2 regions of the Lysinibacillus sp. OF-1 genome follow, and region 2 is predicted to be linked to the other one. Evidence: riboswitches for the same ligand, from Rfam matches in the RefSeq annotation. Region 2 holds a riboswitch; the other holds the start of a gene.
What was found. Region 2 has a riboswitch for S-adenosylmethionine ahead of NV349_RS01015 (methionine ABC transporter ATP-binding protein). Riboswitches for the same ligand answer to the same signal wherever they lie in the genome.
Positions count from the first base shown of each region.

Region 1: linked by a shared signal. The riboswitch ahead of NV349_RS01975 (O-acetylhomoserine aminocarboxypropyltransferase/cysteine synthase family protein) and the one ahead of NV349_RS01015 (methionine ABC transporter ATP-binding protein) in region 2 are both predicted to bind S-adenosylmethionine.

Region 1 covers NZ_CP102798.1:393,562-410,231, reverse strand. The annotation lists gene NV349_RS02010 (sensor histidine kinase) at 1-838, opposite strand, end outside; gene NV349_RS02005 (hypothetical protein) at 854-1,009, opposite strand; gene NV349_RS02000 (response regulator transcription factor) at 987-1,679, opposite strand; gene NV349_RS01995 (DMT family transporter) at 1,756-2,619, opposite strand; gene NV349_RS01990 (MerR family transcriptional regulator) at 2,776-3,006, shown strand; gene NV349_RS01985 (homoserine dehydrogenase) at 3,071-4,057, opposite strand; gene NV349_RS01980 (hypothetical protein) at 4,535-4,921, opposite strand; gene NV349_RS01975 (O-acetylhomoserine aminocarboxypropyltransferase/cysteine synthase family protein) at 5,258-6,559, opposite strand; SAM riboswitch class I at 6,671-6,784, opposite strand; gene NV349_RS01970 (glycerol-3-phosphate acyltransferase) at 6,940-7,572, shown strand; gene NV349_RS01965 (DASS family sodium-coupled anion symporter) at 7,769-9,250, shown strand; gene NV349_RS01960 (succinyl-CoA:acetate CoA-transferase ScpC) at 9,319-10,842, opposite strand; gene chrR (class II chromate reductase ChrR) at 11,202-11,933, shown strand; gene NV349_RS01950 (hypothetical protein) at 12,139-12,567, shown strand; gene NV349_RS01945 (hypothetical protein) at 12,610-14,289, opposite strand; gene NV349_RS01940 (lysoplasmalogenase) at 14,421-15,071, shown strand; gene pepT (peptidase T) at 15,161-16,390, shown strand; gene NV349_RS01930 (DMT family transporter) at 16,571-16,670, shown strand, end outside.
Region 2 covers NZ_CP102798.1:192,568-209,237, reverse strand. The annotation lists gene NV349_RS01025 (sensor domain-containing diguanylate cyclase) at 102-1,661, opposite strand; gene NV349_RS01020 (CaiB/BaiF CoA transferase family protein) at 2,144-3,328, shown strand; SAM riboswitch class I at 3,583-3,691, shown strand; gene NV349_RS01015 (methionine ABC transporter ATP-binding protein) at 3,799-4,824, shown strand; gene NV349_RS01010 (methionine ABC transporter permease) at 4,814-5,476, shown strand; gene NV349_RS01005 (MetQ/NlpA family ABC transporter substrate-binding protein) at 5,524-6,384, shown strand; gene NV349_RS01000 (M20 family metallopeptidase) at 6,397-7,602, shown strand; gene NV349_RS00995 (hypothetical protein) at 7,685-9,130, opposite strand; gene NV349_RS00990 (HPP family protein) at 9,360-9,914, opposite strand; gene NV349_RS00985 (acetamidase/formamidase family protein) at 10,110-11,468, opposite strand; gene NV349_RS00980 (PH domain-containing protein) at 11,552-12,166, opposite strand; gene NV349_RS00975 (response regulator transcription factor) at 12,350-13,072, shown strand; gene NV349_RS00970 (sensor histidine kinase) at 13,069-14,457, shown strand; gene NV349_RS00965 (YxeA family protein) at 15,134-15,493, opposite strand; gene NV349_RS00960 (ABC transporter permease) at 15,496-16,670, opposite strand, start outside.

The DNA.
Region 1 (16,670 bases), 200 kb from region 2:
CAAAGATTGCCGTTACTATACTAGTCAGCCACACAAAGAAAAAGGTATATTGATTACGGTGAAAACGATTATAATCCTGCATAACGCCTAATGATTGAACTGCTTTTTTCGAGATGGTTAAGACACCCATATATTCAGCTGTTTCATAAAAATTATCTACATCCACATATGCTTCTGTACTGTAAAAAATATCCCTTAAATTATTACTAATATTTCCTGCATATAATGGGTTTCGCTCAGAATATTTTATTTTATAGGCACTGCTTTCTGAAACATCACCTGCACGGTATATTTTACCTGTTTCAATATTCGTCAACTCATAGGACCAGTAGTCATAGTTTTTTCCAAAGCTTTTCGCTTCGGCTTGTACTGACTTAATATATTTATCAATTAATGCTTCTTTTTCAGCACGAATCTTCTTTCGCACATGCTCATCATTTTCAAAGTTTGCCGTAATATCTTTAATCTTATTATCGCGTTCAGTCTCTAGCTTTATTTGTAATTCTGCAGCATTGGCATCCACTGCTTCTTGAATTCGCTGTCCGTATTGCTGTTTAATATTATCGATTTGCTGTCCCAATGTACCATAGTAATTACGATGATCTTCTATTTCTGATTGCGTAATTTCTATTTCATCTTTAAAATCTGCGGCATTCGGTACATTTAACACTAACGGTCCTAGTTCTGCTGTGAAATTATCGATTTCATGCTGGAAATTTTCCGATTGGAAATAGGATTTACCAATATACTGATAACCTACATGCCAAAAAGTAAAAATACCAAAAATTGTCCAAATGAAACACATTAACACTAGAGAGGATTTCCATTTTTTTATCATACCTCTTACACTCCTCTAAAAAATTCTTTCCAAAAATTGCAAAACCTCTGAGGAGCGAGAATCGACGATTTGATAGGCATAAACACCAAAATAAATGAGCCCAACAACACCTGCTATAAATCCTGCAATCGTCATATACTTCTCTAGTTTATTTTTCCATTTTATAGCCAACGCCCCATACCACCTTTAGATAGCGCGGATTTTTCGGATCTGCTTCAATTTTTTCACGTATCTTCCGAATGTGAACAGCTACAATATTTTCAGCATTGTACGCCTCCTCATTCCAAACACGTTCATAAATTTCACGTATCGAAAAAACACGCCCTACATTTTTCATTAATAATTCCGTGATTTTATATTCTATTGGAGTTAGTCGAACAGGTTCTCCTTCTAGTATGACCTCTTTTGCATCTTCATCAAGAACAAGTCCGTCAATTTCCACTTTTGTCGCTCCTTCACTATACGTCCCTAGTTGCACATAACGTCGCAACTGCGATTTCACTCGTGCCAATAGTTCTAATGGATGAAATGGCTTCGTCACATAATCATCAGCTCCAACGGATAGCCCATGTATTTTATCGCCATCCTCTGCCTTTGCACTCAGCATAATAATTGGAATATTGCGCTCCTCCCTAATTTTAAAGGTTGCTGTAATGCCATCCATGTTTGGCATCATGATATCTAAAATAATTAAATGTACTTCATTGTTCTCTAGCTTTTCTAATGCATCTTGGCCGTCTGCTGCTTTAATGACATGATAGCCTTCATTTTTTAAATAAATTTCAATACCATCACGAATATCTTGATCGTCATCTGTAACAAGAACTGTTAATTTCGTCATGATATACACCTCGCTCTCAAATATCAGTGTACCTTTCAAATCTTAAAAACCAGCTATTATAAAAATGAAGAATTTCTTAAGGTTTTCGTTTTTTCCTTCCACCTATGGTTAAAACAACAATGCCACCTAGTAGCATTGCTAGACCAAGCCAGGACACGATACTTAATTGTTCTCCAATGAAAAACACCCCAAGAATGGCAGCAGTTAATGGCTCTGCTAATGACAGTGTTACAGCTGAGGATGAACTAATTTTTTGCAGACCATTTAAAAACAATAAATACGCCACGCTTGTACACATAATTCCCATGAATAGCATTGTCCATAAGTTATGTGTATTCCCTAACCAAGCAAATCCATTTTCAAAAGAAAACGGCAGTAAAAATAACGTACAAATAGAGAATGTCATGGCGACTGCTGGCAATGCCTCTTCCTGTGCCATTAATTTTTTACTAATGTTTGTATAAAATGCAAAGGACACACCTGCACAAAGTGCTAGTGCAAATCCACCTATATGAACAGACTCGTCTCCATTATTCATAAATAATAAAAGACATCCGATAATCGCCATCAGTGTAGCAAGTCCCCATACCGCTGTCGGACGAGTTTTCCAAATAAGCCATTCTAAAACACCAGAAAATACTGGTGCACTACCAATTGTCGCAACTGTTCCAATGGCTACTCCTGTTAGACGGATAGATGAAAAGAAAAGACCCTGGAAAAGAGCAATACTGGCTGCAGCTAAAATCGTCCATTTCCATGACCATTTTCGAAAGTTAATTTTCCGTAATGAAATGGTAATGGCTAATAATAGACCGCCACCAATTGCAGAACGAATAGTGGCCACTGCTATTGGAGATACCCCTTGATTTAAAAATGTTTGAGCTGTTCCTGTCATTCCCCATAGAATGGCTGCTAGTAATACCAACAACGGATTTAACATTTATCAATTCATCCTCGCTTTATTACTTCATTAATACTAATAATACATATTTATCCAAAATCAAACAATTATCATTTTTACTTTTTCTTTCAATTAGCCTAGTATGCTTTCTCAACAATGGAAGTTATAATATATACAGTAAAAGGAGCGAATCGTATGTACAAAACAATTGCAGAGACAGCTGTTGATCTTGGTATGCCTGAGGATCAAATTATGCGTCTAGTTTATGAGGGGCGTATCCGTTCTGTTTACGATGGAGAACAAACCCTAATCAATAGCGGCCAATTTAGCACGTATTTTAAACAATTGGAACGTATTAAAGAGGAAATCGAAATTTGGCGTTCTACCCCTATTCCAGAAGATATAGATGTGAAAGATGAAGATTAAAAAAACCCACCATTCATACAATCGAACATTGTTGAGTGGCGGGTAATTTTAAAAAATAAGTTTATTAGATTGTCACAACAAATCCTGCTCTTTTCCCAATGATTTCAGCATAGTCCTCTACCATGACACTCGCAGTTGGGTACATTCCTGCCCCAGGGCCAACTAATGTTAATGTCCCAATATAGTTAGTCTCTAACGCTACCGCGTTGAACACATCATCAACGGGATAAAGTGGATGTTCTTTATCAACCAGTTGAGGACCAACTTTAGCGATAATTTTACCGTCAGCCCTTTTTTCCACTTCAGCGACATGGCGGTAACGCAGACCGTTTTCACACGCTTCACGGACTTGTTCAGCCGAAATGCTATCGATACCAATTACTTCTACATCAGCCCAATCTGGTTGCTCTCCGAAAGCTAAAGCACTTAAAATCATTAATTTTTTAAAGGCATCCTGACCAGAAATATCATTATATGGATCCGCCTCGGCATAACCTAAACTTTGCGCCTCTTTTAAAGCTGTTTCGAATGACCAGCCTTGTGCACGCATTTTTGTTAAAATATAATTACATGTACCATTCAGGACTCCTTGAATACGGCTCACATCATTAACAAGTAAAATATTTTTCATTGTTTTAATAACAGGTACGCCACCTGCAGTAGTTGCCTCATAGCCTACAAAAACACCATTTGCTTTTGCCAGATCCTGCAACTCTAAGCCTCGTTTAGCAAACATCACTTTGTTGGCTGTAACAACGTGACATTTATGCTCAACTGCTCTTTTTAAATAACTGTATGCAGGCTCTTCATTTACAATCGCTTCAAACACAACCTGCATACCTGGCTCTGCTAAGACATCATCCATACTCGTCGTCATTAAATGCGCTGTACCTGGTACACGTTCACGACTAGCATCTGTCACTAAAATCTTTGCTACCTCTAATTCAATACCTAATTTATTTTTTAGCTCTTCTCGCTTTTCATTTAAAATATGATAGATCCCTTGACCCACCGTTCCAAATCCTAAAATCGCTGCCTTTATAGTTGCCATTTCTGTTATTCCCTCCAACTTACATTCCGCAGTTTCATCAAAGCTAATTTCTCCATGGGGTTGTGTCATGATAATTGGACACCCACCGCAAGCTTTAGCCAATTACTCTTCTTTGTACGAGTTTCGCTATTTTAGTATGTGTTGGAACACATACAAATTCAAATAATTCTAAATTTATCTTAAAGAAAATTGTAACGCAAATACATACTTAGCACAAGAAAAATCTTTCTAGGAAGGACATTTGTTTTCTCTAGATGTGCAAAAGAAATCGGTTTCATTCCCTTTATTATACGTTTTTTTAGTTGATCTATAAGATTTGAACAAAAATTGACTATTTCCATTTAAATATATGAATGTCTTTCTTCTATTATATATGTATGCTTGGACACCCATCATCTTGTTACTATTTTAATGACCTCTAAAGAAAAAACTCATTCCCTGTAGCAGCAGAGAATGAGCTTTAATATATGGGGGTTTTCAACTTGCTTTTGAAAGCAATTGATAACGATAATGTGTTAAAGCTTGTTGAACAAGACTAATTTCTTCTTCTGTAAAATTTGGTATTGCATACGTACGTTCCACTAATTGAAATGTACCGTATTTTAAGTAAAGCTCTGTTGCAGGAAGTGCAATATGGCTCACACCGTAATGTTCATATGCCTCAAAAACTTCCTTTACAGTATAGCCCTCCTCTTCAGCCACAACATACTCTTGAAATGCTGTATGACCAAAGACTTGCTTCCATTTTTTATCGACTGATGTAAGTAAGTGTTGAATGGATTGATTGTTGACAAAGACATGACCTTCATTCAGCTCATAAATTAGATAGGATGCAATGTTTTGTGCACTATAGATATTACCCATTTTAAACACTCCTTTATCATCAGTTTTTTTGGAAGAGCAGTCACTGGCTATGCGACCACTCTTCTTCTATATATTCAAAAGTGGGGGGAGCACTTTTGAAAACATTTACCTTATAACAAGAATTTTCGTATTCTTAACTTATTCCCTAGTATATAACACGGAATTAATTAAGTCAATAATACACATAAAAATACTTGGTATTATTTTTAAAAAAGTTCTGATAATTGATGGATTTTATACTTGGTTGATGTAGCAACGTTTGACGCAATGCCAAATGAGGCAATTCGAATGAGAAAATACGTAAACTCTACAACATCCTCCCTTGCGTTCTAAAACTTAAGCTTCTACAGTTTGTTCAGTTGTTGTGGCAAGCGTAATGGCTTGTTCTAAATCAGCAATAATATCCTCTACTGCCTCTAAACCGATGGATAAGCGAATGAGCGACTCGGTTACGCCAGCTTGAATTAATTCATCTGTTGATAATTGCTGATGTGTAGTAGATGCTGGGTGAATAATGAGCGATTTGGCATCCCCTACATTTGCTACATGTGAAAACAGCTTCACGCTATCAATTAGCTTTCGACCAGCCTCACGTCCACCTTTAATGCCAAATGTAAGCACAGAACCGAAGCCATTTTTCAAGTATTTTTTCGCCAAATCATGTGTCGCAAAATCTTCTAGGCCATTATAGTTTACATACTCCACAGATGGGTGGTTTCGTAAATATTCAGCAACTGCCAACGCATTTTCATTGTGTTTAGGGATACGCAAATGAAGCGTTTCTAAACCTTGTAGTAAATTAAACGCTGCGTCAGCACTTAATGTTGGACCGAAGTCACGTAACAACTGTACGCGTAGCTTCGTAGCAAAAGCAGCAGAAGCTGTATCAATTCCGTAACGTAATCCATGGTAAGAAGCATCTGGTTCCGTAAATCCAGGGAATCGTCCACTAGTCCAATCAAACTTACCAGCGTCTACAACAACCCCACCTAAAGTTGTACCATGACCACCTATCCATTTAGTTGCGGAGTGAACAACAATATCTGCACCGTATTCAATTGGTGTGGAACCATAAGGAGAAGCAAATGTACTATCGATAATTAATGGTAAACTGTTATCATGTGCAATCTTAGCTACTGCTTCAATATCTAAAACTTTTAAACTTGGATTACCATAAATTTCAGCGAAGACAGCTTTCGTTTTATCGGTAATCGCAGCCTTAAAATTCTCTGGGTTTGTTTCATCTACAAAAATTGTTTTAATGCCATACTTCGGTAATGTGTTAGCCAATAAATTATACGTACCACCATATAAAGAACTACCTGCTACTATTTCATCGCCTGCTCCAGCTAGATTTAAAATGGAAAATGCGATAGCTGCTGCACCAGATGAAAGTGCTACTGCTGCTGTTCCACCTTCCAATAAGGCCACACGCTTTTCAAAAACATCCACTGTCGGATTTGTAATCCGTGTGTAAATGTTCCCCGCTTCCTCTAAGGCAAAAAGACGTTGCGCATGAGCAGTGTCCTTAAATACGAAAGCAGTTGAGCGATAGACAGGAACTGTTCTAGAGCCCGTCACTGGGTCTGGCTCTTGACCACCATGTAACAGCAATGTTTCTGGTTTAAAATTTGTCATTGTGTACCTCCAATTATTTTTTTACGATGGTACCGGAGATGAGGAGGATTTATGTGTAGAAAACAAAACCCTCTCCTGTTAAGAAGAGGGTTGCGGTTGCAAGTTTTCCTCCCCTTATCTGCCAGATCCAAGTAAGAATCTGTAGGAATTAGCACCTTAGTAAGTTCATCACTTACTGGTTGCTGGGCATCATAGGGCCTATCCCTCCGCCGCTCTTGATAAGAGTATGAGATTCAATTTCCATCGTTGTAACACAGTATAAACATAGAGTTTTTTTCTGTCAATATGTAAATTTTATTTTTTCCGAAACTTCTGTCAGCTCTTATACGTAATATGAACGCATACACTAATTTAGAAAAAAATTTGAAAGGAGTATTTTTATGGTAAAAGCCGTGATCATTTTTCTCTTAGTTGGATATTTAATTGGCTGTATTCACGGCTCTAAAGTGGCACAATTTTTATCGGGGGTTGATTTAAAAAAAGCTGGCCATGGCAATGCAGGTGCCTCTAATGCTACACTTTCCCTCGGCTGGAAATATGGCGTTTTAGTAGCCCTAATCGATATTGGCAAAGGCGTTGTAGCTATTATCGGTGCACACTTTTATTTAGCAGATGCTCCGCATTTAACCGAAGGAGAAATATGGCTCCTGACCTACATTATTGCTGCAGGGGTTATTTTGGGTCATAATTTCCCATTTTATATGGGCTTCAATGGTGGGAAAGGAACTGCCTCTATTATTGGAATTCTACTTGCTGTAGATTGGAAGATTGGTTTATTTGCACTTATTTTATTTGTCATTTTATCCTTTGCAACTAACTATTTAATTGTCGGTGTTCTAGAGTTTTATCTCGTCTTTTGTACGGCAACATATTTATGGATTCCTGGAATTGGCCCAACTATAATTGCTGTCCTTCTTTTTGGCATAGCTATTATCCTGCACATCGAAAATATCCAACGATTAGCGAAGGGTACAGAGCCTAAAGTAACGTCTGCATTTAAGAAAAAGAAATAATATTACAATGGATATTTTTGTATTTTTTATGACCGTATATTTTCTCTTTATCTACTTATATCGCTGTAAAAAGCAGCTATTCTGCATACTTATTTTTTTACAATAAAATAGACAAGTTCTTATCTTAATAAAACATTTTACTAACCGATGTTATGGATAATAATCGTCATATTTATCGTAGAAAGGATGAGAAAATATGTCTTCACCCAATCAAACAGCTACGAAACGGAATTTAAAGCCACTATGGATTGGCTTGGCCTTTGCTTTACTAATCATCATTACTTTTTTACCTAATAACGGTGACTTACCGATTGCTGGACAACGAGCTTTAGCCATCTTAGCATTCGCAGTCATCCTATGGGTAACAGAGGCCGTGTCCTATCCCGTTAGCTCAGCCATGATCATTGCACTTGTAACTGTTCTACTAGGGCTCGCTCCATCAATGGACGATCCTGCTACAGAATTAGGAACTGCTGGCGCTTTAAAATTATCCTTAAGTGGATTTAGTAATTCCGCTGTCGCATTAGTAGCAGCAGCTCTTTTTTTAGCAGCAGCCATGCAAATTACCAACTTACATAAACGGCTTGCTCTCTGGATCCTTTCACTTGTAGGAACAAAAACAAAAGCTATCGTATTCGGCGCCATTTTAGTTTCTATAGCCCTCGCTTTTTTTGTTCCTTCTGCCACAGCACGTGCAGGCGCAGTCGTACCAATATTGCTAGGGATGGTCGCAGCATTTGGTTTACCACGCGATAGTCGACTCGCCGCTTTACTTGTTATTACTTCGGTACAAGCCGTTTCCATTTGGAATATCGGTATCAAGACAGCAGCAGCTCAAAATATGGTCGCTTTAAACTTTATTCAGGAACAATTTAATGTGGATATCTCCTGGGGTGCTTGGTTGCTCTATGCTGCCCCCTTCTCAATCATTATGTCTGTAGCTCTATTTTTCATTATGATCGCTTTAATTAAGCCTGAGACTAGCAATATCGAAGGTGGTAAAGAGGTCATCAAAAAACAGCTTTCAGAGCTTGGCCCATTGAAGGCTCCTGAAATTCGCTTAATCATAACATCAATCGTTTTGCTATTTTTCTGGGCAACTGAAGGGAAATTGCATCCCTTTGACACAACTACAGTCACAATTATTGCCATCGCTATTTTATTAATGCCTAAAATCGGTGTTTATTCATGGAAGGAAGTTGAACCTCATATCCCGTGGGGGACAATTATCGTCTTTGCCGTAGGTATTATGCTAGGAACCATTTTACTTAAGACGGAAGGTGCATCATGGTTATCCGATAAAGTATTTGGTTCACTTGGGCTAGATACGATGCCAATACTAGCAACCATCGCACTCGTAACATTATTTAATATTTTAATTCATTTAGGCTTTGCAAGTGCAACAAGCTTAGCCTCTGCACTGATACCTGTATTCATCGTACTAGCCTCTACATTAACAACGAATGTTGATCAAGTTGGCTTTGTCATCGTGCAACAATTCGTCATAAGTTTTGGCTTCCTATTACCAATTAGCGCACCACAAAATATGCTTGCCTATGGGACAGGAGCATTTACAACAAAGGATTTCTTGAAATCTGGTATTCCATTAACGATTATCGGCTTCCTTCTAATTCTTCTGTTCTCAGCTACTTATTGGAAATGGATTGGATTATTATAAAACTCTAATATGCTCACAACAAAAAGCCTTGAAGCACAATTGTCCTTCAAGGCTTTAATGATGGTATTTTATTGTTTCGTAAACGCAGGGTCCTTCATTGTCCCACTTTTTGCATAATGAACATGCCATGACAGTGCTTTTTCTAGATCGTGTGGCGTATGATGTCCACCAGTCGCCTCATTGGCATCATTATAATACTGCCATAGTTGCTCACGATAATCGGGGTGTGCACAATTATCAATGATAAGCGCCGCTCGCTCTTTCGGGGCAAGCCCACGTAAATCAGCTACACCCTGCTCAGTTACGATGACATCCACATCATGCTCAGTATGGTCCACATGTGAAACCATAGGGACAATACTTGAAATGTTGCCACCTTTAGCATACGATTTCGTCACAAAAATCCCTAGACGTGCATTACGTGCAAAGTCACCAGACCCTCCAATGCCATTCATCATCTTTGTACCAGAAACATGTGTTGAATTAACATTGCCGTATATATCAACTTCCAATGCTGTATTCACTGAAATAAGTCCGAGTCGACGAATAATTTCTGGTTGATTGGAAATTTCTTGTGGACGTAATACTAATTTATCAGCATACTTTTCAAAGTTCCCATAAACACGGTTTCCTACTTGCTCTGAAAGGGTAATAGAAGTAGCGGAAGCGAAATTTACTTTCCCTGCATCGATTAATTCAAATACTGCATCCTGTAGAACTTCTGAATAAACTTCTAAGTTCTCGAACTCAGAATCTTTAAAGCCTAACAATACGGCGTTTGCTACCGAGCCTACTCCTGATTGAATTGGTCGCAAGCTCGTTGTTAAGCGACCTACTTTAATCTCTTCACGTAGGAAATTTAATAAATGATTCGCCATTACATCTGTCTCCCCATCAGCAGGAACAATTGTTGATGGCGCATCTAATATATCTGAAATAACGATGCCCTTTACTTTATCTAAATCTAGCGGAATCCCAATTATACCAAGACGATCAGACACATTTTGCAAAGGAATTGGATCACGCTTACCTTGTGGCGCAGGTACGAAAATATCATGCACTCCCTCTAATGCATCAAGCTGTGCTACATTTAATTCAATGATGATTTGGTCTGCTTCTTGTACAAAAATCGGAGAGTTACCAACTGAAGTTGTAGGAATTAATAAGCCGTCTTCTGTAATGGCAGCAGCTTCAATAATCGCGAAATCAATAGGACCTATAATACCTTGGCGAACAAGTTCAGCATTATGAGAAAGATGGGCATCTACAAATGTGATATCACCGCTATTGATTTTATTACGAATACCAGCATCTGCTTGGAAAGGGCCTCGTTTACGAATGACACCTGCTTCTGCTAAATATTGGTCTACTTCAGGACCAAGTGATGCACCTGTAAAGACATCTACTTGAAATTTCTCTTTTTTAGCTTTCTCTACAAGTGCAAGAGGTACGACTTTTACATCGCCAGCACGTGTGAATCCACTCATCCCTAATACCATACCATCTTTAATCCAAGATGCTGCTTCTTCTGCTGTTACAATCTTGCTCCGCAATTGTTCATGGCGAAGCTTTTTCGCTAACTTTTCTTCCATTCCTTATTCCCCCATCCCACTATATTTTTGTTCAACTTGCATATTTGGTTCCATTAAATGTGTGACATTCGTCAGAAGCTATATCTTTATCCAAATAATGTTGCATCAGATAAACACTAACATCCGTTGAATAAAGAAATTGTATTTTTTGGTAGCACAACCAAATAAACAGTCGCTTCAATAATTTTAAACTATTTAGAATATTTAATCTATATTAAATGAAATATTTTACTTTACGAGATAATTTCTACATTTGTAAACTATTTAAATATAACTATCTATCTTTTTTTCATTCGATTTTGGCGACAAAGCGTGCTATGCTCTTGATATAAAGCACGCATAAAGGAGAGAGTTTTTAAATGGTTAAAGAATTATTACGCAATCATTCATCGGTACGTATTTATGATGGACAACCAATTTCAAAGGAAATCATCGAAGATTTGATCGCAACAGCACAAATGGCTGCAACATCCCATTTTGTGCAGGCCTATAGTGTTATATGGGTAACAGATGCAGATAAAAAAGAAAAATTAGGTTTACTCTCTGGTAACCCACGTCAATATGAAACTTCAGGTGGTGCATTTGTCTTCTGCGTCGATTTCAAGCGTCTTCAAATGGCAGGAAAATTAGAGGGAGTAGACATTGTGGCTGATTCAGCTGAAAATGTCCTTGTTGGTGTCGCAGATGTTTCATTGTTTGCACAGAATTTTGTTATTGCAGCAGAGTCAATGGGGTATGGAATTTGCTATATTGGAGGAGTACGAAATAAACCTTCTGAAATAAGTGAATTGTTTAATTTACCTGATCACGTTTTCCCATTATTCGGTCTGACAATCGGTGTCCCAGCTCGTCGCAATGAAGTAAAACCACGTTTACCTGTATCTGCCATACTACATGAAAATGAATACAATGTTGAAAAATATGAAGAGCTTTTACCAGCTTATAATGAGACAATGGAAATGTATTACAATAATCGTTCATCAAACAGAAAAATTGATAATTGGACTAAACAAATGGCTGATTTTTTAGTCGAACAACGACGTCCTCATATCAAAGAGTTTTTAGCTACAAAAGGATTTAACTGGAAATAACCAAATATAAATGGGGTTACTATCGTATGATTAGAACCCCATTTTTTTCATAATTTTATTACTCATCGATATTAAGGCTAGTGATTTTGTCTCGATATAGATAGTAAGTTCACCAATAAATTAAACGAAAAGCCTCTTCCCTTTTCCAGCTATTCCATTCATATTAATAAATGATCCCTAATGGATGAAAGGAGTTAAATGAATAATGTCCAATATCAATAAACATCTTGCTCGTACTTTAGAACAACAACATAAAAGAAGTGTAAGAGGTTTATTTTTAAAAATAGAGGAATTAAATAATGCATGTACACAGCTAAGAAAACGATTAGAGCCTAATGTTGATTTGACACTGTATAAACAGGCTATTGATTATGTTAATCAGTTCGTTTCCCATACCTCTATTCTCAACTTAAAATTTATTACCAATACACAAAATTTAGAAGTAGCTGTTTTACATACTCTTTTTTTATCCTATATTTTAGAACGCGAATCCACACATTCTTTTGCGTACGAAAATAGATTACTGCAAGGCTATTTACATGAAATCTTTACATTAAATGACCACGCAAAAACACTCTTTATGAACCATAAAGAAAAAATGCTAACTTTTATTCAAGAGGACAAATCCACATAATAAAAGACGATCTTGATATATCGAAGATCGTCTTTTGTTCTTTTATTGTAATCCCTTAATCATGAGGGATCGAACTGGCAAGAATTGTTCACCTGTATCGCCATATGTGAGAATGACCTCATCACCTTCTTGTAAATATATTGCTAAAGGCTCTGTTTCGGCACTAATTAAATAATTTTCACCATTATTTAATAAGAAAGATACCATTGTAAAATCACCTAGACGTTCTTTGTAAACACGCATTACCTTCCCGCTCACTTGTTTCTCTTCCGCATTTGAGCTACCATCTACTGTATTTCCTCCACGACTTAAGGCCGTTTTATATAGCTTTAGTGCCTCTTTAGGAGTAGTAGCATAAACAGATATTTCAGGATTGGCAGCAGACACGATGAAGTAGTTTTGTAAAAAGCCGTTGGAATCTAGCACCGCTGTCAGCCAGCTTGCTTCACCATAAAAGTTATATAACACTGGCATTTCACCAGTCCATTTTTTCTCAATAAATTTCTTCTCGATAATTTGTAAATTACCCTGTGAATCCATATAACTTGAATCTAAATTTCCTGTATAGTATGTGGCATCCCCTGTACGAGCATTCGTTAAGGAATAGCCTAACATTGAATCTACACCTTCTTTAGGGCTTGTAAAATCAGTAAAGTAATACATATCACCCTTCTCATCGAAAATTGGACTTACATTCGATTCTGTTCCTTCATCGGAAGGGATCTTTACATCCTTTTTACCAAACATACTGTTCCAAAAACCGTGAACATAATTACCAAAATAACTGTTTTGTAAACTTACTGTCTCTGGTGAAACTGCACCATCAATAAATTCAGGTATTTTGTCCAGTTCAACCGTTTCCGATTTCCCTGTTAGTGCATCAACTAAAACAATCCCTTTCACATCAAAGCCATTACGCGCGGTAATAAATTCACCATATGAACGAATGTAATAAGGCTTACCTTCATCATCTACTTCAAGCTGAACGTCTCCATAAAAAATAAGGAATGGATGTTGTAAACGCATATGACGTTCTAAATTAGCATTTAAATATGCAGAAGGAACATATTTCATTTCCTCTTTAACGAATTTAGGATTATCTGCAGAATCTGTGGCACTCATAATAAAGTAACCAGGTGTTGTATCCCCATTCATCCATTTAAAGAATCCTGAAAATTCAACAGGTGCGATATAAACATAATCACCCTTCACTTTTTGGATTTGTAAGCGTCCTAACTCATAGTAACTAGTGTTTGGCACTTGCCCGAAAGCTTTTTTCATTTTATTGCGAGCAAATTTCGGTGGTACACTTGCAGGTGTTTGTGTCTCATCGAATGGTTTTATTTCAACTTCTTCCTTCATTTCTGAGGATTCAAATTTTTCATTAGCATTCCATAGAGGAGCCGATAATACATACACAGCTACGCCTAAACTTGCTAAAAATAAAATACCTTTTATTTTCCGTTCAATACCACTTGCAAGCAGGGCGCCAGCTAACGTTAATAAAATAATAGCAGGCCAAAAAACAAGCCAGTTTACATCAATTTTTGTTACATATAGAGTGATTGCAGTAGCTAAAAATCCTAGTACAAAGACACCAATAAAAAAGTATCCAATCACCTTTCTTGATTTACCATCTTCTCGCTTCTTTGTAATAAGCGGTGTCACTAACACACTCGCGATCAATGCAATGACTGCAGAAGCTATCAGTAGCTTAGTCATTTGGTTCATCCTCTCTTCAGCTTTCTGTCTACTTATTTACGGTTACATACTAAAAAAGTTTCATACATACGTTGTACAGAAAGGAATTCTACCATAAATATTGAATTTCAAAAGGAAAGGAGCTGAAAAATTTGTTAAAAAAATTTCTAATAGGTTTCATTATTTTATTTGGTCTTTATTATATATTTCTCTTTTCCCATATTGCCGAAAGTTTAAAACTCATTTTTAAAGTGATTCCCATGTTGCTCATCATTATTTTAGCTGCGATTCAGAAGCCATTACATATTAAAAAATACCAACTTTTAATTATTGCTGGGCTTATATTTTGTATGATTGGGGACTATACATTGCAGTGGTTTTTAATTGGTCTGACTAGCTTTCTTATAGGTCATGTCTTTTATATTTTTGCTTTCTCTACCGCAAACGAGCGGCAAGTACCCACGTGGGCAAAAATACTCTTACTGCTTTACGGAGCGAGCATGGCCATCTGGATTGCAGGGTCTGTCTTTAAAACAGGTGAAACGATACTTGGTATCGCAGTGATTGCCTATATTTCAGTGATTCTCACTATGGGATGGACGGCCATAAAAACCGATTCTACATTGGCGACAATTGGTGCTCTGTTATTTATTGCTTCTGATTCTTATTTAGCTATTAATAAATTTGTCACGCCACTAGCTTTTTCACACGAAGTAATCATGCTAACTTATTATAGCGCTCAATTACTTATTGCATTAAGTATCCTTCAATATTCCGAAATCCGAAGTAAAGTGTTACAATAATATCAATTATGCCTTGGCATAATGCGCCCAGAATCAACTTTGTGAATGCACAAAGAATTTTAACATATACACATTAGGAGGCCATACTTATGAAAGAACAAGTAATCGAGCGATTAATACGCTATGCAAAAATTGATACACAATCAGACTTCACAAGCGAAACAACTCCTTCTACCCAAAAACAATTTGACCTGTTACATGTCCTGAAAGACGAACTTGCTGAAATTGGCTTAACAGAAATTACATTAGATGAAAATGGCTATTTATTTGCTTCATTAGAGGCTAATACAGATAAAGAAGTACCAACTATCGGCTTTTTAGCCCATGTTGATACAGCTACCGACTACACGGGCACAAATGTGAATCCACAGCGCATAGATAATTATGATGGTGGAGATATTCAGTTAAATGAACATTTAGTGATGTCCCCAACTGACTTCCCTGAGCTTAAAAATTACGTGGGTCAGACACTTATTACAACAGATGGCACTACGTTATTAGGGGCTGATGATAAGGCTGGTATTGCTGAAATTATAACAGCGATGGAATACCTCATTAAAAACCCTACTATTAAACATGGAAAAATTCGTGTAGCCTTTACACCAGATGAGGAAATTGGACGTGGCCCACATAAATTTGATGTTGCCGCGTTTGGAGCAGACTATGCCTATACAATGGATGGCGGACCACTTGGTGAGCTACAATACGAAAGCTTCAATGCCGCTGGCGTAAAGGTTGTTACAAATGGAACAAGTGTACACCCTGGTTCTGCGAAAAATAAAATGGTGAATGCTATCACAATGGCCATTGCCTTCCAAAATGAAATGCCTGCTGACGCAGTTCCTGAAAAGACAGAAGGTTATGAAGGTTTCATTCATTTAATGGGCTTTAAAGGGGCTCTTGAGCATACTGAGCTATCTTATATCGTGCGTGACCATGATCGTCAAAAATTCGAAGAGAAAAAACAATTAATGCTCGATACGGCTGCAAAAATTCAAGCACAATATGGCGAACATGCCCTAAGTATTACTATTGAAGATCAATACTACAATATGGGCGAAAAAATTGAGCCTGTAAAAGAAATTGTTGATATCGCACGTGCCGCAATGGAAAAATTAGATATTACACCAAATACCTTACCAATTCGTGGTGGTACAGATGGTTCACAATTATCCTATATGGGCTTACCAACACCTAATATTTTCGCTGGTGGCGAAAACATGCATGGTAAATTTGAATATGTATCTGCTGAAACAATGGAAAAGGCAACACAAGTTATTATTGAAATCGTTCAGCTCTTTGAACAACAAGCTAATTAGTCTATCTTATTTCTGATGAATTTTCGAGTAAGTTCAATGATTCTAGACTCACGCTAAAGAACAATACTCATCGTTACGAAGAAAGGCTTTTCCTTTCTTCGTCATTTTTTTAGCAATAATTACTGAATTTTCAATTTACATAAAGGGTTTAAGCTCTAAACTCAAATTGAGGTGAACGATATGAAAGAAATTGCCTTAGGCATTTTAGCTTCTCTTTTCTTTGCCGTGACTTTTATTTTAAATCACGCAATGGAAATGCAAGGTGGCAGTTGGCTATGGA
Region 2 (16,670 bases):
TGGCGGATGACTTACAAGTAGCTTGCCCAAATGATGTTTGCATTAATCAATTACCCCGAAATTCAAAATTGTAAGCCCCTTTGTTTCATTTTTTACTGCATTTATATTTCCGCAACCTTTACTTGATTGCGTCCCTCTTGTTTCGCAAGGTATAGTGCATCGTCAGCTGCTTTAATTAGTTCCTCTGTTGAATCTGCCATTGCTGGATAGGCAGCTATTCCTGCAGATAATGTTATGGGTCTGCCACATGGACTTTCTGTTGTTGCCAAAATTTCTCGTAGTTGTTCAGCCACTTGTGCTGCCTCTTCTGCTGCCGTATTTGGTAGCAGTATGACAAATTCCTCGCCACCATATCGACAGCATACATCTCCTTCACGAGCCACAGCTTCCATATGACTGGCTAAAAATTGCAAAACTTTATCGCCTACTGCATGACCATATGTGTCGTTCACACTTTTAAAGTGATCTAAATCTAGTAAAATAATTGCATGTGGTACATTGTTCGTTAACCATTCGGCAAGCATCGAATCCATTGTACGTCGATTCGTAACTCCCGTCAGTGGATCAACAGTAGATTGATCCTTGAAAAACGAGACCTGTCCATGTAAAAATGATAAACTCCGAACCAAGGCATTCTTCAAAGAATAAGCTTCAAAGTACCATCCACTTACAGATTTTAAACCTTCTACATTTTTCTTATCTAAACTTTCCTCCGTTAAATTTGCTAGTTGCTGCAAAGGGTTGGCAATGCGTGCTGCCGCCCAAAGTACAATGATAATAGATAGAATCATAAGGGGTACAGATTTAATAATGACTTCCTGCACACGATCAAAGGAAGGGGCTAGTGCTACGTCTAAAGGTTTCTGGGCGACAACGCCCCATCCTGTTGATGGGACTGTACTATAGCCAGCAAGCATTTTCACTCTTTCTGTGTTCTCAACAAGTTGAGCACCACTCTTTCCTGATATCACCGATTGAACGACTTTATTTTTCGTTACCACATCATTAATCCGACTTGGGTCTTGATGATAGATAACACGTCCATCTGAATCAACTACATATACGTAAGAGCCGTCCTTACTATAATGCTCTCCCAGTAAAGTTTTAAAGGCATTTGGTTCCTTTAAATAAATAGTCCCTGCTATCATTCCTAAATACTCATTGGAGTCGGAAAAAATAGGATGAGAAATAAAAATGATGAGACGTCCTGTCATCGCCTCATATGGTTTAGAGATAAGTGGTGTCCTTTTGGATAACGCCTCTTTAGCACCGATTGATGTTAAAATTTCTCCCTTTATTTCAATAGATGGTGGAGAGACGGATAAAACCAATCCTTCTGCATTTGTTATTACTACAGAATTAAACATTTGATTTTGCAATCTCAAACGTTCTGTTTCCTGATTCAATGCTTGCGCATCGTCCATCTTTGCTTGTATCTGAGTTGCACTATAACCTAATATTTGGAAAGATTCATGTAGATAAGAATCCGCAGTAGATGCCAATTTTTGAGCATAAACCCTATTCGTTTCTAGTGTATTTTCCTTTATCGAGTCAATATTCATTCTGTATCCGCCCCAAACACTACCAAGGCTCGTGAAAAAGAATGCTGCCATCGCAACTCCCATAATTAAATGCTTTAGTTTTAATTGATGTGATTTCATTTCTTCTCTCCTATTTACGTTAATTTTATATGTATTTTTTGAGAGATACTTTATTAATAAATGGGGTAATAGTATCATTTCCAAATTGCGTAAGAAGAATCCAATACACCACTAGGATTGTATCAATAAAAAGGGTCGTATCATATAGCTAGCTAGTAAACAAAATTCTACAATTTATTTTCTTAAATTAAATATTCTAACAACTGACAACTATTGTCTGAAATTTGATAAAAAATCTAAATTCTAAATTTTTTTACTTTTATTGTTATTCTGACATATGAAAGTTGAAATGTTTATTTTATAATGAAAAATAGCATAGGCAAGTTAAGGTCTATTCTGTTATAATACTACTTAAAATAAAATAAACTGTATTAATACAGAATCGAACGTTACGCTTTTCACACAATGGGGATTATGAGAAAAGCGCTACGCTTCCATCAATGGGATGGTCGTGTAGCCTACACAAAAAGGGGTTGGAAGATTTGGGCATTTTACAAGGGTTAAAAATTCTCGATTTTTCTGCATTACTACCAGGGCCAATGGCGACAATGATTTTTGCTGATTTAGGAGCAGATGTCATCCATGTTGAATCTTCAAAGCGCGTTGATTTAACACGAATTATGCCTCCCTATGATGAAGATCATGAGGCTTACATTCATCAACATTTAAATCGATCTAAAAAATCAATTACATTAAATCTTAAATCACCAGAGGCTATAGACATTGTAAAATCACTGGTGCAAGAGTATGACGTTATTATCGAAGGTTTTCGGCCTGGTGTCATGCAACGCCTTGGCATTGGCTATGAAGCTCTAAAGGAAATAAATCCAAAGGTTATCTATTGTGCGATTACTGGTTACGGACAAACTGGACCTTATAGCAATCGACCTGGACACGATAATAACTATTTATCTTTAGCAGGCTTACTCGATTATTCACGCCATAAGGATAAAAAGCCTGTCTCCATGGGGGTTCAACTAGCTGATATAGCTGGAGGGACAATGCATGCCGCAATTGGGGTACTGGCTGCTGCCCTTCATCGTGAAAAAACAGGCGAAGGACAATTCATAGATATTAGTATGACAGATGCTGTCTTTTCGCTGAATGCTATGTATGGTGCTGCGTTTATTGGGGGTGGTCGTGTACCACAGCCAGAGCAAGAAATTTTAAACGGAGGCAGTTACTATGATTTTTACAAAACAAAAGATGGACGCTTCTTCTCTGTCGGTAGCTTAGAACCTCAATTTCGTAAACTGCTCTGTGAAGCACTCGACATTCCTGAGTTGATTGATAATACCTTTAATGATTCTTACTATACGCAAATACGCTTTAAAGAGGCTGTTCATGATGCCTTTCTATCAAAGACATATGAGGAATGGCTTGAGGTATTTAACGAGGATTTTGAAGGTTGTGTAGAGCCTGTACTCACTTTTCCAGAAGCATGTGAGCATCCACAGTTGAAGGCTCGCGGCATGATCGTCGATATTCCAAAAAGCGATGGCACCATGCAACAGCAAATTGCTTCTGCCTTTAAATTTGATGGCACTGAGCCTGAGTACAAGTATGTCGGTGCCAAGCTTGGAGAGCATAATGAAGAAGTATTAACTGCACTTGGCTATAATGATGAACAAATTGCTAGTTTACGAGAAAAGGGCGTTTTAGAATAACGGAAAGGTTCAATTTGGAAGTAGGCAATTTTCAAATTGAACCTTTTTATGGCTGCCTGCTCATTGACATCCTCAGTAACATAAGCATAAATTATTTCACTAGAAAAAACGCGGCTACCAATGTACTCCTGCTGTTATAACAGTAAATGGATTTATTTTTCTAATAAAACTTTTTAAAAGAAATGTTGACATATAATTCATCAAGCATTATAGTATTGTTTAAATCTTAACAGACAATTAAATACGATAATTTCTTCTTATCCAGAGAGACTGAGGGACAGGCCCAATGAAGTCTCGGCAGCGGGTTATTAACATAATACCGTGCCAATTCCTGCAAATGTACTTACATTTGAAAGATGAGAAGGAAGTAGTTTCTTCAATAGTGGGGACCTTCCTTTTTTCTTAATCGATAAGAACAAAAGGAAGGTCCTTTTTGTTCTTTATTTTTAAATAGGGAGTTGAGCAAGTAAATGATTGAATTTCAGAATGTAGCGAAAACCTTTAAATTTGGTGATCGTGAAGTGAATGCAGTGAAAGATGTATCTCTTTCAATTCAGCAGGGAGAGATTTTTGGAATTATTGGATTTAGTGGTGCAGGAAAGAGCACATTATTGCGACTTGTGAATCTATTAGAAAGTCCAACCCATGGCACTGTTCAAGTACAAGGTGTTGATATTAATTCGCTCACACCAAAAGAGGTAAGAAAGCTGAGAAGAAGAATCGGCATGATTTTTCAAAATTTCAACTTATTCTCCTCAAGAACGGTAGCTGGAAATGTAGCCTATCCACTTAAGCTGGCGGGAGTGCCTAAAAAAGAAATTAATGAAAGAGTTGCAGAACTTCTTAGTTTTGTTGGTCTTACAGAAAAAGCGAACGATTACCCTGAGCAATTATCTGGAGGCCAAAAACAGCGGGTTGGCATTGCGAGGGCGCTTGCTACCTCCCCTGATATATTAATTTGTGATGAAGCAACCTCAGCGCTCGATCCAGATACAACTGGGGAAATTCTCCGCCTTCTCAAAAAAGTAAACAAGGATTTAGGAATCACTATTTTGCTAATCACACATGAGATGAATGTCATCCAACAAATATGTGACAGAGTAGCAGTCATGGAAAATGGAGCAGTAATTGAATCTAATTCAGTTTTTGATATTTTTACAAATCCACAGCATTTAACGACTCAACGGTTTATTCAATCGGTTCAGCAAGATCGACCATCTGCATCTCTATTAGAGGAATGGAGAAAAAAAGGCGGCAAAAATTTATACCGTGTTATTTTTAAAGGTGATATTGCTAGCGATCCTATCCTTTCTCGCGTAACAAGAAAATTTGATGTGGACGTTAATATCGTCTATGGCTCTGTCCGAGAAATTCAGGAGAAGTTCTATGGGAACTTGCTCGTCTCATTTGAGGGACATAGCGATAAAATACCTAGTGTTCTTACTGAATTACAAGACATTGTAACTGTTGAGGAGGTAAAATTCAATGAAGGTTGATTGGACGACTTTTTGGCCCCGTATTTTTGAATCTACGGGTGAAACGATTTTAATGGTTATTATAACCCTTATCTTCGGTTCTATTCTTGGTATAACAATAGGTTTACTACTATATGTGACACGAAAAGGAAATATTTTAGAGAACAAATTCGTGTTTCAATTGTTAAATTTTTTAATTAATATTATTCGCCCAGTTCCATTTATTATTTTTCTAGTGGCCATTAGCCCATTAACAAGAATGGTTGTTGGAACAACGATTGGTACGTGGGCAGCAATCTTTCCGATGACGATTGCCTCATCATTTGGTATTGCGAGAGTAGTAGAGAATAACTTAGTTAGCATTGACCCTGGGGTAATTGAAGCCGCAAAGGCAATGGGAGCAAGTCCTCTACAAATTATTTTTACTGTATTAATTCCAGAGGCACTTGGACCGTTAATTTTAGGCTTAACGTTTGTGACAGTCGGTTTAATAGATTTCTCTGCAATGGCTGGTACAGTTGGCGGAGGCGGTTTAGGTCATATTGCTATGACATATGGTTATCAACGCTTTGATGGAAGTGTCATGCTTGTGACCGTTATTATTCTTATTATTCTTGTACAAATTGCGCAGTGGATTGGGAATAAGCTATCAAGAAAAATTATGCGACGGTAAGAAGGACATTTTTCATTTGAATAAAACAACGAAAGAGGAGATTAATAATGAAAAAGTGGTTTAGTATTTTATTAGTTTTAACAGCCGTATTAGCATTGGCTGCCTGTGGGTCTGATTCAGCTACAGATAATGCTAAAAAAGAAGAAAAGGTAAAGATTGGTGTAACTGGAACAGATGGTGAAGTATGGCCGATTTTAAAAGAGAAAGCTAAAAAGGAAGGGATTGAAATTGAGCTTGTTGAGTTCTCTGACTATACATTGCCGAATCAGGCATTAGCAAATAAAGAAATTGATATTAATTCCTTTCAGCATATCGCGTTTCTAACACAATTTACTAAAGAAAATAATGTCGATTTAGTTCCAATTGGTGCTACTGTTATTGCTCCAATGGGAATATATTCAGAGAAAGTGAAGGATGTTAACGAAATTAAAAAAGGTGACAAAATTGCTATCCCTGATGACCCTTCCAACCAGGCTCGTGCATTAAGATTATTAGAATCAGCTGGCTTAATTAAATTGGCAGATGATTTTGGTCTCTTCGGTGACCCAAGTAAAATCGTCGACAACCCGAAAGATTTAGACATTTTACCGATTGTAGCTCAACAAACACCACGTGTATTACCAGATGTAGTTGCATCCGTTATTAATAATGGAGTTGCTGGACAAGCTGGGTTTGATCCCGTAAAGGACCCCATTTATCTTGAAGATGCCAACGATCCAAACGCCTTACCTTATGTGAACATTTTTGCTGCACGAGCAGATGATCAAGATAATAAAACATATCAGAGAATTGTCGAGCTGTATCATGAGGAAGACGTAATGAAGGCAGTCGAGGCAGAAACAAATGGAGGATCTATTGTTGTTGATTTATCAAAAGATGAGTTAATAAAACAAAGCAAAGGACTATAGGGGGAGATAAATATGAGCAAAACTTTATCGGGAATTGAACTAATCCAGGAATCCATTGAAACAAATCAAGCATTGTATATTGAAACTAGCCAGGCAATCCATGCCAATCCAGAAATAGGGAATCAGGAGTTTTTCGCAAGTCAAAAGCATGTAGAAATCTTGACGAATGCAGGATTTAAAGTAGACACAGCCGTTGCTGGACATGAAACCTCCTTTTATGCAGTGAAAGACAGTGGAAAACCTGGTTCAACAATTGCCTTTCTTGCTGAATATGACGCTCTTCCAGGTTTAGGGCATGCCTGTGGTCATAATATTATCGGAACAACGAGTGTCGCAGCCGGAATTGCTCTTTCTAAAACATTAGATGAAACCGGTGGAAGTGTCGTCGTCTTAGGAACACCTGCTGAAGAGGGTGGTCCAAACGGCAGTGCAAAGGGAAGCTTTGTAGCACATGGCTATTTAAAGGAAGTAGATGTCGCTTTAATGATTCATCCAGCAGGAAAAACATCTCTAACAAGCGAAACACTTGCCGTTGATCCACTTGATTTTCATTTTTACGGGAAAGCCGCACATGCATCAGGGGCTCCTGAGGAAGGAATTAATGCATTAGATGCAGTGATCCAGCTTTTTGTTGGGATTAATGCTCTACGCCAGCAGCTTCCTACAGATGTTCGAATTCATGGAATTATTACACATGGTGGGGATGCACCAAACATTATTCCTGAATATGCAGCAGCAAGATTCTTCATTCGTGCGGATTCATGGAAAAAAACAGAGGAGGTATCAGTAAAGGTACGTGCAATTGCTGAAGGTGCTGCACTAGCAACCGGGGCAACGGTAAAAATTGAACGATTCCAAAATGAAGTAAAGGATTTTGTGCTAAATCCTGTACTAGATAATATTTTACAAGAGGAGTTAGAGGCTTTAGGAGAAAAGGTTTGGACAATTCGAGGACAAGGCAAAGGTTCAACAGATGCTGGGAATATTAGCTACGAGGTTCCAACAGCACATCCATATATAAAAATTGGCCCAGACGATCTAATTGGGCATACAAATGAATTTAGAGAAGCTGCTAAATCCCCTGAAGGTGATGCAGCTTTAATAAAAGGAGCAAAAGCACTTGCTTCAGCTGGCTATCGCTTATTAAAAGATAGTGATCTTTTAAGTGAAATAAAAGCTTCTTTTGAGACAGCGAAGGCACAGAAAGAAAACTTCTAAAACTCATTCTAACATTATTTGCATATGGAACAGGGCTGTACCAGAAAGTTGCCGAAGATCAACTTTTTGGACAGCCCTACTTTTATACATATGCACTTATAAATACTCGTAGCTTTTCAAAATGATCGTCAATCAATAAATACTTTTTGTAGATTTCCATTAATTTCTCAAAAAGCTCATAGTGCTCTGTTACAAATAAAATCTTTAAAATATTTAATAGATGGAGAGAGGCACTTTGAGCTACAAAATAATAAGGAGCCTCTGATTGGCGATAATGTTGACGCCATTCTTCCACAGATAACCCAATATGCTGTAATGAATTATTAACGTGTAATGCAATATCCTGCTGAACATATGCCTCAATTGCAATCAATTGTTCATTGCTACAACTCCCCTCCACTAATGCTGCATGTATTTTTTTATTGGATGCTAGTACATGCTCTTTTAAAAGGACTAACCCCTCTTGATAACGTCCCATTCTTACGTAATGATCCAGCAATATAGCATACAAATTCTCTAAAAAATTTAGTTCATAGTTTTTAATAATTGCAGGAGGAGTCGGCTTACGATTTGGTAGTAACTCTTTATATTCAAGCATTATCTCGATTGCATAATTATTAAGTCGCTCATCCTCTAATAAATATTCCCCATATTGAATAACTAATTCATTATCCTTCTCCTGATGTGCTATATGAAATAGTAGATAGGCTATTAACACTTTTTCCTTCTCCGTTAATGCATACATTGAATAGCGCCAATCCGCCTCAAAGGACGTAATAAGTGTCTTCACACAGTTATTATCTCCCTCAGCCAATCGGTAGTGTACAACAATTTGATAAAGACGTAACTGTTTTTTTGCCAAACAGCTAGCATTGTGTTTATCCACATGAGTTATACACTTATCCAGTATCGTTTTATAGTTATTCACAAAGTTATCCACATGTTCACAATTTTCTTTCATAGATTGCTCAAAATGTCCCATTATTTCATAAAGAAATGTGAATTGCTCTAAGGGTCTGTGGATAAGTAGTGAATAAACCTTTTTTGTAAAAAGCCAATGCCAAAAAGATGCATGCTCTTTATACATCATATGCACTAAATATTCATCTTGAAATTTATATAAAATAATTGTTTGTAGTTCATTAACTGGCATTACTATTTGCATTCGTTTCCCAAAAACTAGCCAAATTAGTCGTTCTAAGTCTATTGTGTGTTGCGCAAAGAGTTGCTCAAAAAAAGTTTCTTTTCCTTTTTGTGTATAAAAAAAAGCATTGAGCCGTTCATTCACAAATTTTGCATCTAAGCCATATTTGTCAAAATACATTTGCATTTCTGTTGATACACGACCCCAATATTTACGAGCTGTGGAAAAGGCAATATTCTTAGCCGTTTCTTCATTTACTAAAAATAGCTTTGGTGAAAGCGAAGTACCAAGTATTTTTGGATCTTCCTGCAGATTTGACTCTGCCTCCAGCCATGTTGCTAGTAAATTTTCAGCACCCTTTTCACTTTTTTGTTTATAAGCCATGAATAATTGCTCATCACAGTCCAACAGCATAAAATTGGAGCCTCCCATCAAATTCGACCAACAAAGATCTTCCCCTATCATTCAAATACATGTTTTTAACACTCTTTCTTCAATATAACAAATCTTAAGTAAAATATGCTAAAAAATTAGTGATATGCCTAGCTAAAATGTTCTCAAACAAAAAAGAACCACCTATCAAGTGAATACACTTCATAGATGGAAATCTCCATCACCAAAATAGTGGATATTTTCTTTTTTCACGTAAATTATTTATCAACAATCCGAAAAATACAATAATGACAGCTCCAATTAACACAGGTGTTACTAAATAACTCCAACCATAGCCTCCTAAAATAATAATTATAGGATTGGCACCTGCCGGCGGATGGATAATGCCCAGGAAGGCCATAAAAAATATTGTTAGCCCTACGCCTAAACTAATAGACAGCATACTCGAGCCTAATAGTGCATACATAGCCAAACCAATAAAGGCGGAAATGAAATGGCCGCCAATAATATTTCGAGGCTGAGATAACGGTGCATTCCAGACGACAAATACAAGTACACAGCTACCACCAAGTGAAGCCATTAGCCAAGGTGCCTCTGTAAAATTTGTTAGCCATAGCAAAACAAAAATACATATTAAGCCGCCTATTGCTCCCGTGATGGCATCAGCAAAATTTGTTCGAGAGGGGGCATGTCCCCCTCCTCTCATTTTTAATATAAAAGGTTTTATACTATTCTTTTTCTCTATTTTATTTTCCACACCAAAAAACTCTGTCATTCGACACCAACTTTTCTATGCTACGTTCTATTTAAATTCGGTTAGGCTAATCATTTTTAAACTTTACCTATTATATCAACACAACATTAGAATTCAATCTAAACTTCATATTTCAGACAAATTCTTACTTTGCCACCCCATAACCCATACAAAAAAGCAAACCTTTAACAGTTTGCTTTAGAATGAATTCATCTATTAATCATATTGCTTTTTCACTGTCTTATAAATTCGTACCTTTTTCAATATCGTTTTAGGTACTTGGAAGGTTGCTGTGACAACTCCTGGATGACGTCCAATTTCAATGGAACCTGTTATCGTCGCTCTATTTAATACTTCTGGCTCACTCATCTCAAATAACTTTGCAGCTCTCTGGACTGCATTATCCGTAGCCTCATTTAGCGTTTTTCCAGAACCAATCATAGATACAGGGAATGCTTCCTCTACCTGTTTCACACCGAACTCCTCTGCTAGCTCTCGTGCACGGCGCTTTTCTTCCTTCGTAAAGGGCTTTGCTGTATAAGGTAAATCTTCTTCGTTTGGTAATAACACTGGGCCTTCCAATGCTACTTTTTTCAAGACACTAACTTGTAGCTGTACAATACCAGCTACATCTGTTGTATGCCCTGCAATCTCCCCATCTCCCTGCATAGCATGCATATCCCCAATATAGACACCGCCACCTGGAACCTTTACAGGACAAATAATCGTTGCCCCTTCGCGTACTCTACTTATATCCATATGACCATCGGTACGATGTAAATCCAATTCATCTTGTGTAAAGGCATATTCATGCGGTGCTCCAATTAAGAACGAACCAAAATCACCAGCATTATGAGAATCCGGCATTGCTTTTGAAGGGGTTGTGCCAAGCTGTCCTAAAAAAGGTCGCATTCTCGCCATTACACCTACTAGGTCGCTTGGTGCTAATGCAACAACTGGATTTTGTACAGAATTTTCAGGTGTTCTCATGTAATTTTTAGCATCAACTGCGATACGGCGAGCACCCTCTCTTCCAACAGTGACACCCATTTGGCCTTTTTGATCAAGGGCCATTGTATAGCCGTTTATCATTTTAAATGGTGCCGTTTCTGTATCACAGGTTGAACAGCGAATCGCTTGTGGACCTATCCCTTTGACAATTGTGCTTGGATGTAACTTGCCACAACCTGGGCATTTGACAGAAACGAACGGGTCGCCAATGAATCGATCTATAATCGCCTCATCGTAACCTGACGAGGTTGCCAGAGATGTGACCTGAATAGATTTAATTTTAATGGCGATGGCGTCGCCCACCTCAGCGCCTTCTACAAAAACAGGCTTCGTTACTTCGTGTCCTCCACGAATAGTAGGTGTAAGCATTGGTCCCCAGCATCCAGGTGCTGTATTGGCAATGATCGTTCCACCGTCTTTAACGGGCCCTAACATCTTCTTTGAGGGATCTAAAATTCCATCAATGAACTCATTTACGAACAATGTCTCAGCGGCTTGCGATTGCTGTATAAAGTCATCATTTTCTAAGCCTTCCTTTTCAAGCACATGCAATTCGTTTGTCATTTTTTGTCACGCTCCTGGTTCTGATTTTTATGTAAGTGTTATATGTTAAAAACGCTCTCCACATTTGCAGAGAGCTATTTTTATCAATTGTTCATGTATAAATCAAAAATATGTGAGAAGTCTTCTTTTTTGTACTTTTCTTTATGGTCGATCATCCAAGTACTCGCAAAGCGTGTGATTTCCTCGAATGACGTAGATGGAGAGATGTTATCATTGCCCATCCGTCCAAGTGATGAAGAAGCAATGTTTAAGCTTTTTTCTGCTACCTCTAGCTTATAGGCATTGTGTTTTTGCTCATAGCTAATAGCATGCAGTGCTTTATAGAGGTCTTTAATATCATCAATAAAGCGTTTATGGATGTCGATGGATAGTGGAGAATTACCAATTGTAAACTTAATTTCGACATCAAGGTCAATTGTTCCTGCTGTTTCTAGAAAAACATCTGTAATGGCATACATAGAATAGTCATAGCGTCGCAATAATCTCTTTTTACTCATAGCACTCTCGCCATCTACATGAATAATGGCACGATTCGTAAAGCAGTACTCGTCTGCCTTCGTTTTAATTAAAAAATATATTTTTTCGTCAATTTCATGTAGGATAAAATCATCTGCATCTGTTTTATCATAATCCACTTGTGGCACAACTACTCCAATATCTGAAAGTCCAAGTGCATCTGCTGCTATTTTTTTGAACACCGTCATTCCTCCTAAATCGTCATACTCCTTTTACGCTTTAGAAACTGTAAAAGTTTCATAATACATTTCCCTACTATATACAAATTTTCATATAATCAATACTTCATTTCCTCTTTCATGTATATTTCATTTATAATGATTGTCAGAAAAGGATTCTTCCAAATCGAAAGGTCGTGTGAATAAGTGCAAGAACCAACTATATTAGTAGTGGATGATGAGGCTGATTTAGCTAATCTGTTAAAAGTAAGCTTACAAAAAGAGGGCTACAAACAAATTTATACAGCTGGCTCCATTCATGATGCTTGGACAAGCTTTCAACTAACAAAACCAGATATTGTACTGCTAGATGTCATGCTTCCAGATGGTGAGGGCTACGATTTATGTAGACGTATCCGTGAAGTCTCACATGTGCCTGTACTTTTCATGTCTGCTAAAAACGAGGAAATTGATAAAATTTTAGGGCTAGCCATTGGTGGAGACGATTACATTACTAAGCCTTTTAGCCCTAAAGAGGTTGCCTATCGTGTAAAGGCCCAATTACGAAGAGCTGGCTACCAAACTCAAGATACTGCTCCGAGCCTTACCAAGAAAGCACTACAGCATGGACCATTCCAGCTGAATACCGATGAAACTGAAGTTCATAAAGATGGCGTTTTATTGGAGTTAACGGCAAAGGAAATTGGTTTAATGGCGTGCTTTATGCACAATCCTAATCGAATTTTAAGTAAAGAAACGCTGTTCGAACGTGTCTGGGGAGAGGACTTTTTCGGTTCAGATAATACCGTCATGGTGCATATCCGCCGTTTGCGTGAAAAAATCGAACAGGATGCCTCAAAACCTCTGTATATCACCACTGTTAAAGGGCTTGGTTATAAATTCGTCGTACCAAAAGAGGCACAAGGATGAAGTGGAAATTAACAGCGCGCTTCCTCCTTTCTGTACTTTCTATTGTCATCATCGTTATTTTCGTCAATACTGCCATTCTAGTAGGTCTGCTCACTTATCGGTTAGCTACTGATTCTGATGGTGCTTCTGCAACTAAAGAAGAAAACTTTGTACGCGAATTCCAAAAATATATCGAAATTAAAAATGGGGTTCCCTCAATAAGTGCAGATGGGCTTGAACATTTGCATCTGCGAAATGCTTGGATTCAATTACTTGATGTAAATGGTCAAGTTATTGACGCCCATTTTGTACCAGAAAAAGCACTCTCGCACTATACACCCATCGACTTAATTCAGGTATATAAATATAAAGAATTTGATTCTAATACTACGGTTTATATTGGCAATAAGGATGATTTTAGTTATTTAATTGGCATTCAAGGTAGTGGTGTTACAAGATATGTTATGCATTTTTCTGGCACATCAATCTTACAGTTTATCGGGAAATTCGGCTTGTTCATCGTTATTGCGGACTTGTTAGTAGCAACATTGGTAGGCTGGCTTTTTGGGCGCACATTAACGAAGCCTCTTTATGCGATGATTGAACGAATTCACCATTTAAAAGATCATAAGCATTCGTCCGACAAAGCGCCTGGAGGAGTTTACAAGCCTGTTTTTGAAAATCTAAATGAAGTATCACTAGAACTAGCTGCCCATGAACAAGAGAGAAAGAGACTAGAAGTTATGCGTGAGGAATGGATTAGTAATGTTTCACACGATATGAAAACACCACTTGCCTCTATTCGTGGCTATGCAGAGCTATTGAATGATGAAAAATTGCCACTTAGTGAGCAAACTGAGTACGCAAAAATTATAGAAAAACAATCATTGCATATGCAAGATCTATTAGATGATTTAAATTTAACGATGCGTTTAAGACATCAACGGCTTCCTCTCACATTAAAAAAAGTGAATATGGTGCCATTTATTCGTGAAATTGTAATCGATACATTGAATACACCACAATATGAGCTTGCTAATCTTGAGTTTGAGACAGCCACCGAGGACAGTCTGCATCAAATTGACGAGCACTTTATGCGCAGAGCTATTATGAACTTTTTACACAATGCCATCCTCCATAATACTCCTGATGTTTCCGTACTTGTATCAGTTGATGAAGATTCTATTACGATTTCCGATAATGGTAGAGGCATCGCAGCAGAGGATCTGGAACATATTTTTGAACGCTATTACCGAGGTACAAATACGGAAAAAACAACTGGCACTGGTTTAGGTACAGCTATTGCTAGAGATATTATCGAGGCCCATGGAGGAACCGTAAGTATCAGCTCTGAAGAAGGGAAAGGTACAAGCGTTAACATTTATTTAAAAAGGAATACGCAATAAATCAAAACCCAAAATTTAACTAGTAGCATTCTTGGAAATACGATAAATTTTAAACACACTTTTGGCACTAGCACTTCGCTTTCGTGCAGAAAAGGGGTGTCTCAAATAACTTTTGAGACACCCCTCAGAGTGTTGAAAAACAAAACTATCCATAGCATTTTTGTGAAAGGTGAAAATGGATTTCCGCTGCAGGCTACTTGCTTTCCTGTGGGCGAGCGCCGAGCCGCTTCCTCCGCTACCGCTCCGTTTAGAGGCTCGCCTGTCTCGCTATCCCACGGGAGTCAAGTAGCCTTCCACTCCAACCCACAAAAGTGTTACCTTTTTAGCAAAGTTTTCAAATAAAGTGAAGGTGCTCACTACTTTTTATGAAGAGGTGTTGTCACGCATCACTTCTCCATATTGAAAATAAGAGTTTATCCCCTCTAAGAATACAGATAATGGGCTATTTGATCGCTATACTACTATGAAAAAAGTAAAGACACTTTGCAGAATGGTTGATTGGAGTGGAGCCAGCGTCACTCCTAGGGGATTTAGCGTCACAGATGAGACCCTGGAGCGAGCGTAAGTGAATGAAGAGCGGCTCATCGGACGCCCCCTAGAAAGGGCGCTGGCGGAACGGAAATCAACCTCTCACCTTGCTAAAGGTTCTTTTTCTGCTATTGACATCACCTTTTTGCTATTTCACTTGATCTTGCACTTTTGCAGGTAACTCGTGGAATTTTACTTCATCAAATGAAGAGACTTCCGTTTCCTTTTTCACGTAAAGCTTTAAATAAGCATCCTGGCGTAAATTTTTGTGTGCTGAAAACTTTAATGTTTTTTCTTCGCCATTTTTATTGTAAGCAGGTAGCTCGTACCAGTACATTTTAAAGATTTCACCGCTATCAACCTTATACTCCTCTACTTCTCCCTCAGCTGTAATATGGACATAGTATGTGTCTTTATTTAACCGATTAAAGTCTACAGTCATCAATACAACCAATCCTGCCACGAATAAGATGAACAATGCACCTATTCCGAAAAATACTTTTTTCATATTTAATTCCCCTGTCTCACTATTTTATAGAACGAACGCACGGTAAAGATATAATAAATAAAGTAAATAGCTGAATATGCAACAATCCACAACATAACTGGCTTTGTAATATTCATACCAAATAGCTGTGAAAATGCTAGTAACGCAAAAGCACTATGCACAATGCCGACGATAAGTGGAGCACTAAAGATCACAGCCACCTGTCCTGCAACTGTCTTTAAAATTTGCTTACTATTCACACCAATTTTATTTAATATAGCGTATTTCGCCTGATCTTCCTCAGCTTCCGTTAAAATTTTGAAATAGATAATACTGCCTGTTGCCGCTAGGAAAACGAGACCTAAGAAGCTTCCCACAAACAATAGTGCACCAACTGTTGCTAAACCATCCTCATAGCTTTGTGGAACACTAGAGAAAGTTTCTTGTTGTTCAGTAGGTAATTGTTTATAAATATCTTGTGAAACGTTCTGTTGTTTCAAATCATTGTCCAATCCAACAACCTGCATGATGAGCTCTTCGGCATTTGTAGTCGCAAATTCCTGATCATTCACAACGAGTACTGTTCCCGCTGCTATAAAGTTTAGCACGCTTTCCTTGTACATTTTCTCTACATGGAAGGAATCTCCGTTTTGTAGCTTAAAGTCCTCACCCGTAAAATCATGTGAAAATCGTTCATCATAGGCTGCATCAAGTAAAACTGTAGAGCCATCTGCAATGTGCAGTTCTTCATCCTTACCTTGTAATTTCGCTAAACGATTATAATCAGATTCCTTCAATAATGTATATTCGAAAAACGAGAATTCATTATCAACACGTAAATTTTTCACAGCCACTGCTTCATTATATAAGACATCTTCTTGAGAAAATTCTACCGTCTCGCCTTTCCACATAAATGTATTTGGCAGCATCTGACGCACACTTGCTTCTGCATTGTAATACATGCCGAAGACACCGCCACCTGCTGTAATCGTTGTTGCACTTAAAATTGCAATGATCGACAGCGATTTAGCATTAGCTCGAATACGATATAATAACTGAGAAACACCGATTAAATTTAAGCCTTTCCATGACCATGATGTGGCTTTTTTTAATGCTGTTAACACAAAAACACTCACACTATGGAATAAAAGATATGTTCCTGCAATCGTTACACCTATGACCATTAATGGCGTACCTA